One region of the Clostridium estertheticum genome, then DNA from elsewhere that is predicted to be linked to it. Evidence: a T-box and tRNA genes for the amino acid it is inferred to sense, from the RefSeq annotation. Region 1 holds a T-box; the other regions hold tRNA genes.
What was found. A T-box is a leader RNA that pairs with one kind of tRNA and senses whether it is charged. The one in region 1 lies ahead of asnS (asparagine--tRNA ligase), so its partner is inferred to be a tRNA-Asn.

Region 1 (3,219 bases):
TAGAAATATGTCATTTGTTATACTACCACTCATAGGAAAAAGTTTTTCTAATACCCATATCATACCAGATAATCCGAAACTAGCATACATTGTCCTTACTCCGAAACTTGACCCTATGAACATAAATCCTACAACAAATAAGACAACATTTAATACAAACATTAAAGCCCCGATAGTAAGACCTGGCATATACTGATTTATAACCATAGCAAGGCCACTAACACCCCCTACTGCTAAATCATTTGGTATTAAGAAAAAGTAAAGCCCTAAGGCTACGAGTGCTATTCCGATAGTTATCAGTATATATTCTTTAATAATTGTTTTCATGATTTATTCACCCCTTATTTAAATTATAATATTTAGATATCAGAATAATAACACATTTTAAAAAAAATCTCTCAGCTTAAGGGCTAAGAGATTAATATTGTACTTACATTTATATTTTATTATGTTATTTCTTAGATTAAAATTCAGCAGATCCAGTTGTTCTTGGGAATGGAATAACATCTCTTATGTTACTCATACCTGTAATATACATAATAGCTCTTTCAAATCCTAGTCCAAATCCAGCATGCTTAGTTCCGCCGTATTTTCTTAGTTCTAGATACCACCAGTAATCTTCTTTATTAAGACCACATTCTTCCATTCTAGCTTCTAGAATATCTTGTCTTTCTTCTCTTTGGCTTCCACCTATAATTTCACCTATCCCTGGTACAAGTAAGTCCATTGCGGCTACTGTCTTACCATCCTCATTTACTCTCATATAAAATGATTTTATTTCTTTTGGATAATCAGTTACAAATAGTGGTTTTTTGTATACCTCTTCTGTTAAATATCTTTCATGCTCAGTTTGAAGATCACAGCCCCAAGTTACTGGATACTGAAATTCTTTCCCTGATTTCATTAAAATATCTACAGCTTTAGTATATGTAACCTGACCAAATTCTGAATTTACAACACCATTTAATCTTTCAATTAAACCTTTATCTACGAAACTGTTGAAAAATTCCATTTCCTCTGGTGCATTTTCCATAACATATTTTATTATGTATTTCATCATGTCTTCTGCAAGTTTCATGTCATCATTTAAATCTGCAAAAGCTATTTCAGGCTCTATCATCCAAAACTCAGCTGCATGTCTTCCTGTGTTAGAATTCTCAGCTCTAAATGTTGGTCCAAATGTATAGACATTTCTAAAAGCTAAAGCAAAAGACTCTGCTGCTAACTGACCACTTACAGTTAAGCTAGTCTCCTTGCCAAAAAAGTCTTGTGAATAATCAACCTTTTTGTTTTTATCCATTGGAATATTACTAAAATCAAGGGTAGAAATTCTGAACATTTCACCTGCACCCTCGCAATCACTACCTGTAATTATTGGTGTATGAGTATATACAAACCCTCTTTTTTGAAAAAACTCATGAATAGCAAAAGCAGTTAATGAACGTACTCTGAACACTGCAGAAAACGCATTACTTCTTGGTCTTAAATGTGCAATAGTTCTCAAATACTCAAAAGAATGTCTTTTCTTTTGAAGTGGATAATCGGTATCTGACATTCCTTCAACTATTATTTTAGTAGCTTTAAGCTCAAATGGTTGTTTAGCATCTGGCGTTACAACTAATGTTCCTTCAATGGTAAGTGATGAACTTATAGGTAATTTAGATATCTCTACAAAATTATCCAACTTTTCTTCAAAAACTACTTGAATATTCTTAAAGAAACTTCCATCATTTACTTCTATAAACCCAAATGCTTTAGAAGCCCTTAAAGTTCTTATCCATCCTGAGATAGATACTACTTGATCTGCATATTTTTCACTGCCTCTGTAAATTTGTTTCACTAACAATTTTTCCATAAAATTGCCCTCCTTATAATTTAATGCTTTTGTACATAATAAAAAAAGCCTTTCTTCCCATAATAATAAAGGGACGAAAAACTATAATTTCGCGATACCACCCAATTTGTCATAAACTATGACCACTCTAATTAGTACAAAATTATGTATTCAATGTTTCGAATTATAATTTGATACTACCCAACTATTAACGGATTGGACCCGTCTAAGCCTACTCTCTACTGATTTCGGTTAGAAACTCAAAGATGTTTTTCAATATAAATTTCGTATTGGTCTCTCACCATCACCAAATCGCTAAAACTACCTTTTATATCTACTCTTCTCGTCTTAGTCTTTACATTTAACTTATAAACACTAGTATATTCATTAATTACTTTATATATACAATTAAATTATAATGTTTTTAATAATAAATGTCAAATCCTTATTATAACTGATTAATATATATAAATATCCTATAAAGTAAACTTCCATTGTCTACTTTATAGGATAAGGTTTAAAATTTAATATTATATATCGTCTCTTTCGATTTCGCCTGAGTCTACTTCATCCTCATCTTCAACTATTTCACCAATAACTGCATCTCTCTTAGCTATTTCTCCAGTAGCCTTATTTTCAATAACAATGTTGGATGTTACATGTCCATCAACTTCGTTAATAAAGCTTTTTGCTGTAACATCTCCTTCTACTAAAGAAACTCCCTCTGTAAGTTTTTCTGGGTGATCAAATGTAATTGGTTTACTATTTAATCTATCGTTCATATATATACACTTCCTTTCTAAATCTAGTCTGTGCATGAAGACTTCGAAATATACTTTGGAAATGTTACCTAATTTTCAACTTTAAAACATTTTAAAAATATTAGTATAATGATAACTTATTACCTCTTACTCCGAAAATCCTTCTCCTAGAACTTCTCTCACATCTGCAATAGTAATAAATGCTTTGGTATCTATTTCCTTAACCATTTTTTGAAGGGGTACTATTTCATCTTTACCAACTACTACAAACAATACCTGCTTTTCCCCCTTTGAATACATACCTTTAGCATGTATTCCTGTAACACCTCTATTTAAATCTTTCATTAGTATTTCTGCTATTTCATTTGAATAATCCGAAATAATAAATACCGCTTTCGAAAAATTTATCCCTTCAAGTATACTGTCTATTACTTTAGACACTATGTATGTTGATATTAATGCATACATAGCCTTTTCAATTCCAAATACAAAAGCACCTAATAATATTATAGTTGAATCAATTACTAATATGATTTTGGCAATTGGAACGTTTTTCAAATAAACCTTTATAATATTTGCAGCAAGATCTGTTCCGCCAGTACTTGCAGATGCTCTTAATACAAA
Region 2 (3,219 bases), 1.3 Mb from region 1:
TTGTCGGGTAAGTTCCGACCCGCACGAATGGCGTAATGATTTGGGCACTGTCTCAACAGTACATCCGGCGAAATTGTAGTTCCAGTGAAGATGCTGGATACCCGCGATTGGACGGAAAGACCCCGTAGAGCTTTACTGTAGCTTAGCATTGAATTTCGGTATTGTCTGTACAGGATAGGTGGGAGACTACGATACATGGGCGTCAGCCTGTGTGGAGTCATCCTTGGGATACCACCCTGACAGTACTGAGGTTCTAACTGGAGGCCATGAATCTGGTCACAGGACATTGTTAGGTGGGCAGTTTGACTGGGGCGGTCGCCTCCGAAAGAGTAACGGAGGCGCCCAAAGGTTCCCTCAGCGCGGTTGGAAATCGCGCGAAGAGTGCAAAGGCAGAAGGGAGCCTGACTGCGACACTTACAAGTGGAGCAGGGACGAAAGTCGGGCTTAGTGATCCGGTGGTACCTCGTGGGAGGGCCATCGCTCAACGGATAAAAGCTACCTCGGGGATAACAGGCTGATCTCCCCCAAGAGTCCACATCGACGGGGAGGTTTGGCACCTCGATGTCGGCTCGTCGCATCCTGGGGCTGAAGTAGGTCCCAAGGGTTGGGCTGTTCGCCCATTAAAGCGGCACGCGAGCTGGGTTCAGAACGTCGTGAGACAGTTCGGTCCCTATCCGTCGCGGGCGTAGGAAATTTGAAGGGAGCTGTCCTTAGTACGAGAGGACCGGGATGGACAAACCTCTGGTGCACCAGTTGTCACGCCAGTGGCATCGCTGGGTAGCTATGTTTGGAAGGGATAAACGCTGAAAGCATCTAAGCGTGAAGCCCACCCTAAGATGAGATTTCCCATTGTCCACACGTAAGTGTGGTGCAAGTAAGACTCCTGGAAGACCACCAGGTTGATAGGTTAGAGGTGTAAGCATGGTAACATGTTCAGCTGACTAATACTAATAAGTCGAGGGCTTGACCAAGATAACATAAGTAACAATTAATATTAATAATGCGAATACTGTGCAATTTTGAGAGAATATTTATATTCTCATCTAGTGATTATGGCATGAAGGTAACACCCGTTCCCATACCGAACACGAAGGTTAAGCTTCAATGCGCCGATGGTACTGCAGGGGTGACCTTGTGGAAGAGTAGGTCGTCGCTAGGTAATGTTCCGCGATAGCTCAACGGTGGAGCGCTCGGCTGTTAACCGATAGGTTGAAGGTTCAAATCCTTTTCGCGGAGCCATTTTTATAATGTAATAATATATTTAAGATATATAAAAGCTAATTAATAGCTTTTTTTATTTTATGGAGAATTATAGGATTAAGTAAATACAACAAATATTATATTAAGTGTGTATAATAAATATGAGTGTTATTAGTAATTTATATTTATTTATAATATGTAGTTAAGTACCAATAATTTTAAATTATAGGTACTTTTATTTTTTATAATAAATACGGATATTTTACCTGAAATTACAGAACCTAATGTTAATCATAGTAAAGAGGGGGAAATAAAATGTCTGAATATAGATTAGATATTCCTGGGAATATTAATTTAAGTGATTATAGTAGCATTCATGATTATATGGGAATAATTTCACAAAATGATAGATTTACCATTACTTCAAGAATGAAAAACTCTGAGGAAATGAAAATACTCTGTGAAATGTTAGAAAATAATAGTTTTACTATAGTGACTCAAGGAGATACCCAAAATGGTGAATACTATATTACTTCGCAAAAGGAAAGATAGTTATGAAGTTACAATATTTTCAATAAAACAGGCGAATGTCCTAAAGAAGCTTAGTATAAAGTCTTGAACTTCATTAAACTGAGTGATATGTTATAACAAATAATACATTTTAAAATATTCACTGGGAGGGGAATTTAAATGAAAAACATATTATTTAATACAAATAGGAAGAATCTTTGGGGAAGCCTAGAAGAAAATTCAATAACATTAATATTTGCAGGTGAAGCACCTTATAAATCAGCAGATGAAAAATATGCATTCACTCCAAATAGGAATTTTTATTATTTAACAGGTGTTGATAAAGATAAAATGATTTTAATGATAGCAAAAATAAAGGGCAAGGCTGAAGAGATACTATTTGTAGAGAAAAATGACCCAGTATTGTCTAGGTGGGCAGGAGAGAAAATGTCTAAAGTTGAGGCAAAAGAAATCTCTGGTATACAAAATATTGAGTTTGTAGAGAATTTTAAAAATTTATTTAACTCAATTTTAGAGAAAACAAAAATCGAAAACTTATATTTGGATCTTGAAAGACAAGAGTTTGATATATCAATGTCTACATCACAAATGTTTGCAAAAGTGGTAACACAAAGATACCCTTATTTAAAAGTACAAAACATATACCATGAAATAGCGAGTCTTAGACTTATTAAATCAGAGGAGGAAATAAAGTTAATAAGGAAAGCTATAGATATTACAGACAGGGGTATAAAACAACTAATGAAAAATGCGAAAGTTGGTATTAAAGAATATCAATTAGAGGCCTACTTTGATTTTTCATTGAAAAGTGACGGTGTAACAGATTATGCTTTTCAAACCATTGCAGCATGTGGTAGGAATGCAACTATACTTCATTATGTAAAAAATGATAGTGAGCTTCAGGATGGTAAATTAGTGTTGTTTGATTTGGGGGCTCAGTATAAATATTACAATGCGGATATAAGCCGTACATTTCCTGTTAATGGAAGATATACTGAAAGACAAAAACAAGTTTATAATGTAGTTTTAAAAGCGCAAGAAGCAGTAATAGCAATCGCAAAACCTGGTATATTGTTTTCAGTTTTAAATGAAACGGCTAAAGAGGTACTTGCAGCTGGGTGTATAGAGTTAGGTCTTATTAAAGAACCGAGTGAACTACCTAAGTATTATTTCCACGGGGTAAGTCATTATTTAGGATTAGATACTCATGATGTAGGAAACCGTGACATAGAATTGAAGCCTGGTATGGTATGTACTAATGAACCAGGACTTTATATAGAAGAAGAGAATATCGGAATTAGAATTGAGGATGATATATTAATTACAAAAGATGGGTGCGAAAATCTTTCAAAACAAATAATTAAGACTGTAGATGAAATTGAAGCATTTATGGCTAAGTAAATTTATATAAATGATTAGATGTGAATAAGTAGTAATCTTAGAATTACTATTTATTTTTTAGCGTTAATAAATAACGTGTTATAACCA
Region 3 (3,219 bases), 1.3 Mb from region 1:
GGTACATATTTTTCATTAGTCATAGGATCTAAGTAACTTAAGTCATTTCCTGAATGTTCCATATGTTTCTTTAAATCATAATCAGTTCTATCGGCAATTCCCCATAACTCTCCCCATCCAAAAGGAAACAAGAATTCTATATCACAAGTAGCGTTGCTATAAAATGATAATTCCTCTTTATCATGGTCTCTAAATCTTAAATTTTCTTTCTCCATTCCCAAGTTATATAAGAAGCTAGCACAATGTTCTTTCCAATATTTAAACCATTCTAAATCTGTACCCGGCTTACAGAAAAACTCCAATTCCATTTGTTCAAATTCTCTTGTTCTGAAAATAAAGTTTCCTGGTGTTATTTCATTTCTAAAAGCCTTACCTACTTGACCTATACCAAATGGAATCTTTTTTCTTGATGCTCTTTGGACATTTTTAAAGTTTACGAAGATACCTTGAGCAGTTTCTGGTCTTAAATATATATCCGATTTTCCATCTTCCGTTATTCCTTGAGATGTTTTAAACATTAAATTGAACTTTCTAATATCAGTGAAATTATTTTTGCCACATTTAGGACATACTATTTTATTTTTCTCCAAATAATCTTTTAACTCTTCATTTGTCCATCCATCGGCAGTAGCTACTTCTGCTCCAAGACTTGTCATATGATCTTCTACTAATTTGTCTGCTCTAAATCTAGCTTTGCATTCTTTACAATCCATTAGTGGATCTGAAAACCCTCCAACATGACCTGTTGCAACCCATACTTCAGGATTCATTAGTATAGCGCAGTCAACTCCTACATTATATGGACTTTCTTGAACAAATTTTTTCCACCAAGCTTTTTTTACGTTATTTTTAAATTCAACCCCTAAAGGACCATAATCCCAAGAGTTAGCGAGTCCTCCATATATATCAGATCCCGGAAATACAAACCCTCTAGTTTTGCACAAAGTGACAATCTTATCCATGCTTTTTTTTAATACCATTTTAATACCTCCTAAATTTTCAATATAAAAAAAGGACTATACCGTAAGGGACGAAATTTACTTCCGCGGTTCCACCCTTATTGGCACATGCCCTACTCTAAGTTTTATACACTCAAAAGTTCCTTTCACAATAATACTTTGATTGTTTACACTAGCCACAATCTCTCTTATAAAGTATTACTACTACTCTTCTTTATCATAGTGAAATATTTTATTATATTAATGTATCATTAAATCTCATATTATGTTTAGTTTATATAATTATAGTGTTTATATAAGTAGCTTAATTACTATAATATATATTTCAAATAAAAAATGGCTCCGCGAAAAGGATTTGAACCTTCAACCTATCGGTTAACAGCCGAGCGCTCCACCGTTGAGCTATCGCGGAATAACATTATTTTTAACTCTAATGACATTATACCACGTATAATTAAAAATGCAATAGTTTTATTTTTATTAAAACAAAATATTGAAAATCACTAGGTTAATATTTTATATACTAATAACTATATTTAAAACAAAAGGGCATTTTAGTTTAACTAAAATACCCCTTATATTACTGAATTGGTTTCATTGTAGGGAATAGTATAACATCTCTTATTGAATAAGCATCAGTTAGGAACATTACCAATCTATCAATTCCTATACCAAGACCTCCTGTTGGTGGCATTCCTGTTTCTAATGCGCTCATAAATTCTTCATCTATTAAATATGCCTCATCATCGCCTAATTCTCTTTCTTTAGCTTGTTGCATAAATCTTTCTCTTTGAACAACTGGATCATTTAACTCTGAATATGCATTGCAAATTTCTCGTCCAAATATAAAACCTTCAAATCTCTCTGTAAACTCTTCATTCCCTCTCTTCTTCTTTGTAAGAGGGGATATTTCTACAGGGTAATCACATAAGAATGTTGGTTGAATTAATTTTTCTTCCACATATACTTCAAATAATTCATTTAGGATATCTGCTTTTGTACAATCTTTTAATTCTTTTTTAAATTCTAGATGTTTTTCCTTAGCTATAACTCTAGCTTCTTCATTAGTAGCTATTTTAGCAAAATCTACACCTGAATATTCTCTTACTGCATCTACCATAGTAATTCTCCTCCATGGTGGTGTAAAATCTATTTCAGTTCCTTGATAATTTACTTTTGTTGTTCCATGAATTTTTTCACAAACATAAGCTATCATATTTTCAGTGATTGCCATCATATCATTATAATCCGCAAAAGCTTCATATAATTCTATCATTGTGAATTCTGGATTATGTCTTAAATCAGTTCCTTCATTTCTAAAGTTTTTACCCATATCATATACTTTTTCAAAGCCAGCAACAATAAGTCTTTTTAAATATAACTCAGTAGCAATTCTAAGATACATATCAATGTCTAACGCATTATGATGTGTCATAAATGGTCTTGCTGCAGCTCCTCCTGCTATTGGTGATAGTATTGGAGTTTCAACTTCTAAAAAGCCTTTATCATCTAAGAATTGTCTAATAGCCTTGACTATCTGTATTCTCTTTAAAAAGGTATCTTTAACTTGTGGGTTAGATATTATATCTACTTCTCTTTGTCTATATCTTAAGTCAGGGTCTTTTAATCCATGCCATTTTTCTGGAAGCGGTTTTAGGGCTTTTGCTATTAGCTGAAAATCAACTATATGTAGTGATATCTCTCCAGTTTGTGTAACAAACGTTGTTCCAGTAACACTTAAAAGATCTCCTATGTCAAAACTTTTATATTCTTTTAATTTTTCTTCGCCTACTGCATCTATTTTTATGTATAATTGGATTCTTCCATATCTATCTTGTAAATCAGAAAAACCAGCCTTACCATGAACCCTTTTAGACATAAGTCTCCCTGCTACAATAACCTGAGTTCCTTCTAATTTCTCATAATTGTCCTTAACCTCTTGAGATGTATGAGTTCTCTCAACTTTGTACACATCAAATGGATCCTTGCCTTCTTCTTTTAAAGCAGTTAACTTTCGTCGTCTTATGGTCACCTGTTCATTATATTTAGATTCAAGTTCATGCATGCTTTTTTCATCGTTCTTTTCTTCATTCTTTTTTTCGTTTGACATTACTACCCCTCCTACTTTTCTCTAGGTCAGAAAATAATTATTAATAATTAAGTCTACCACAGTTTTTATATATATGTGTTTTATATATGTATATATTTCTTTAGGGCACCTACCAATTATAAATTGTTAAGTACCCTTATTGTTTGTAAC

Region 2: it encodes a tRNA-Asn, which carries the amino acid that the T-box ahead of asnS (asparagine--tRNA ligase) is inferred to sense. The anticodon was not compared.
Region 3: it encodes a tRNA-Asn, which carries the amino acid that the T-box ahead of asnS (asparagine--tRNA ligase) is inferred to sense. The anticodon was not compared.

The regions. Positions count from the first base shown of each region.
Region 1 covers NZ_CP015756.1:1,105,529-1,108,747, reverse strand. Annotated here, with positions in the region: gene A7L45_RS05285 (YitT family protein) at 1-327, opposite strand, end outside; gene asnS (asparagine--tRNA ligase) at 464-1,855, opposite strand; T-box leader at 1,922-2,193, opposite strand; gene A7L45_RS05275 (hypothetical protein) at 2,365-2,616, opposite strand; gene A7L45_RS05270 (YitT family protein) at 2,743-3,219, opposite strand, start outside.
Region 2 covers NZ_CP015756.1:4,590,952-4,594,170, reverse strand. Annotated here, with positions in the region: rRNA gene A7L45_RS21405 (23S ribosomal RNA) at 1-971, shown strand, start outside; rRNA gene rrf (5S ribosomal RNA) at 1,043-1,159, shown strand; tRNA gene A7L45_RS21395 (tRNA-Asn) at 1,165-1,239, shown strand; gene A7L45_RS21390 (hypothetical protein) at 1,516-1,752, shown strand; gene A7L45_RS21385 (aminopeptidase P family protein) at 1,891-3,132, shown strand.
Region 3 covers NZ_CP015756.1:4,607,608-4,610,826, forward strand. Annotated here, with positions in the region: gene A7L45_RS21465 (glycine--tRNA ligase) at 1-980, opposite strand, end outside; T-box leader at 1,024-1,189, opposite strand; tRNA gene A7L45_RS21470 (tRNA-Asn) at 1,297-1,371, opposite strand; gene lysS (lysine--tRNA ligase) at 1,540-3,024, opposite strand.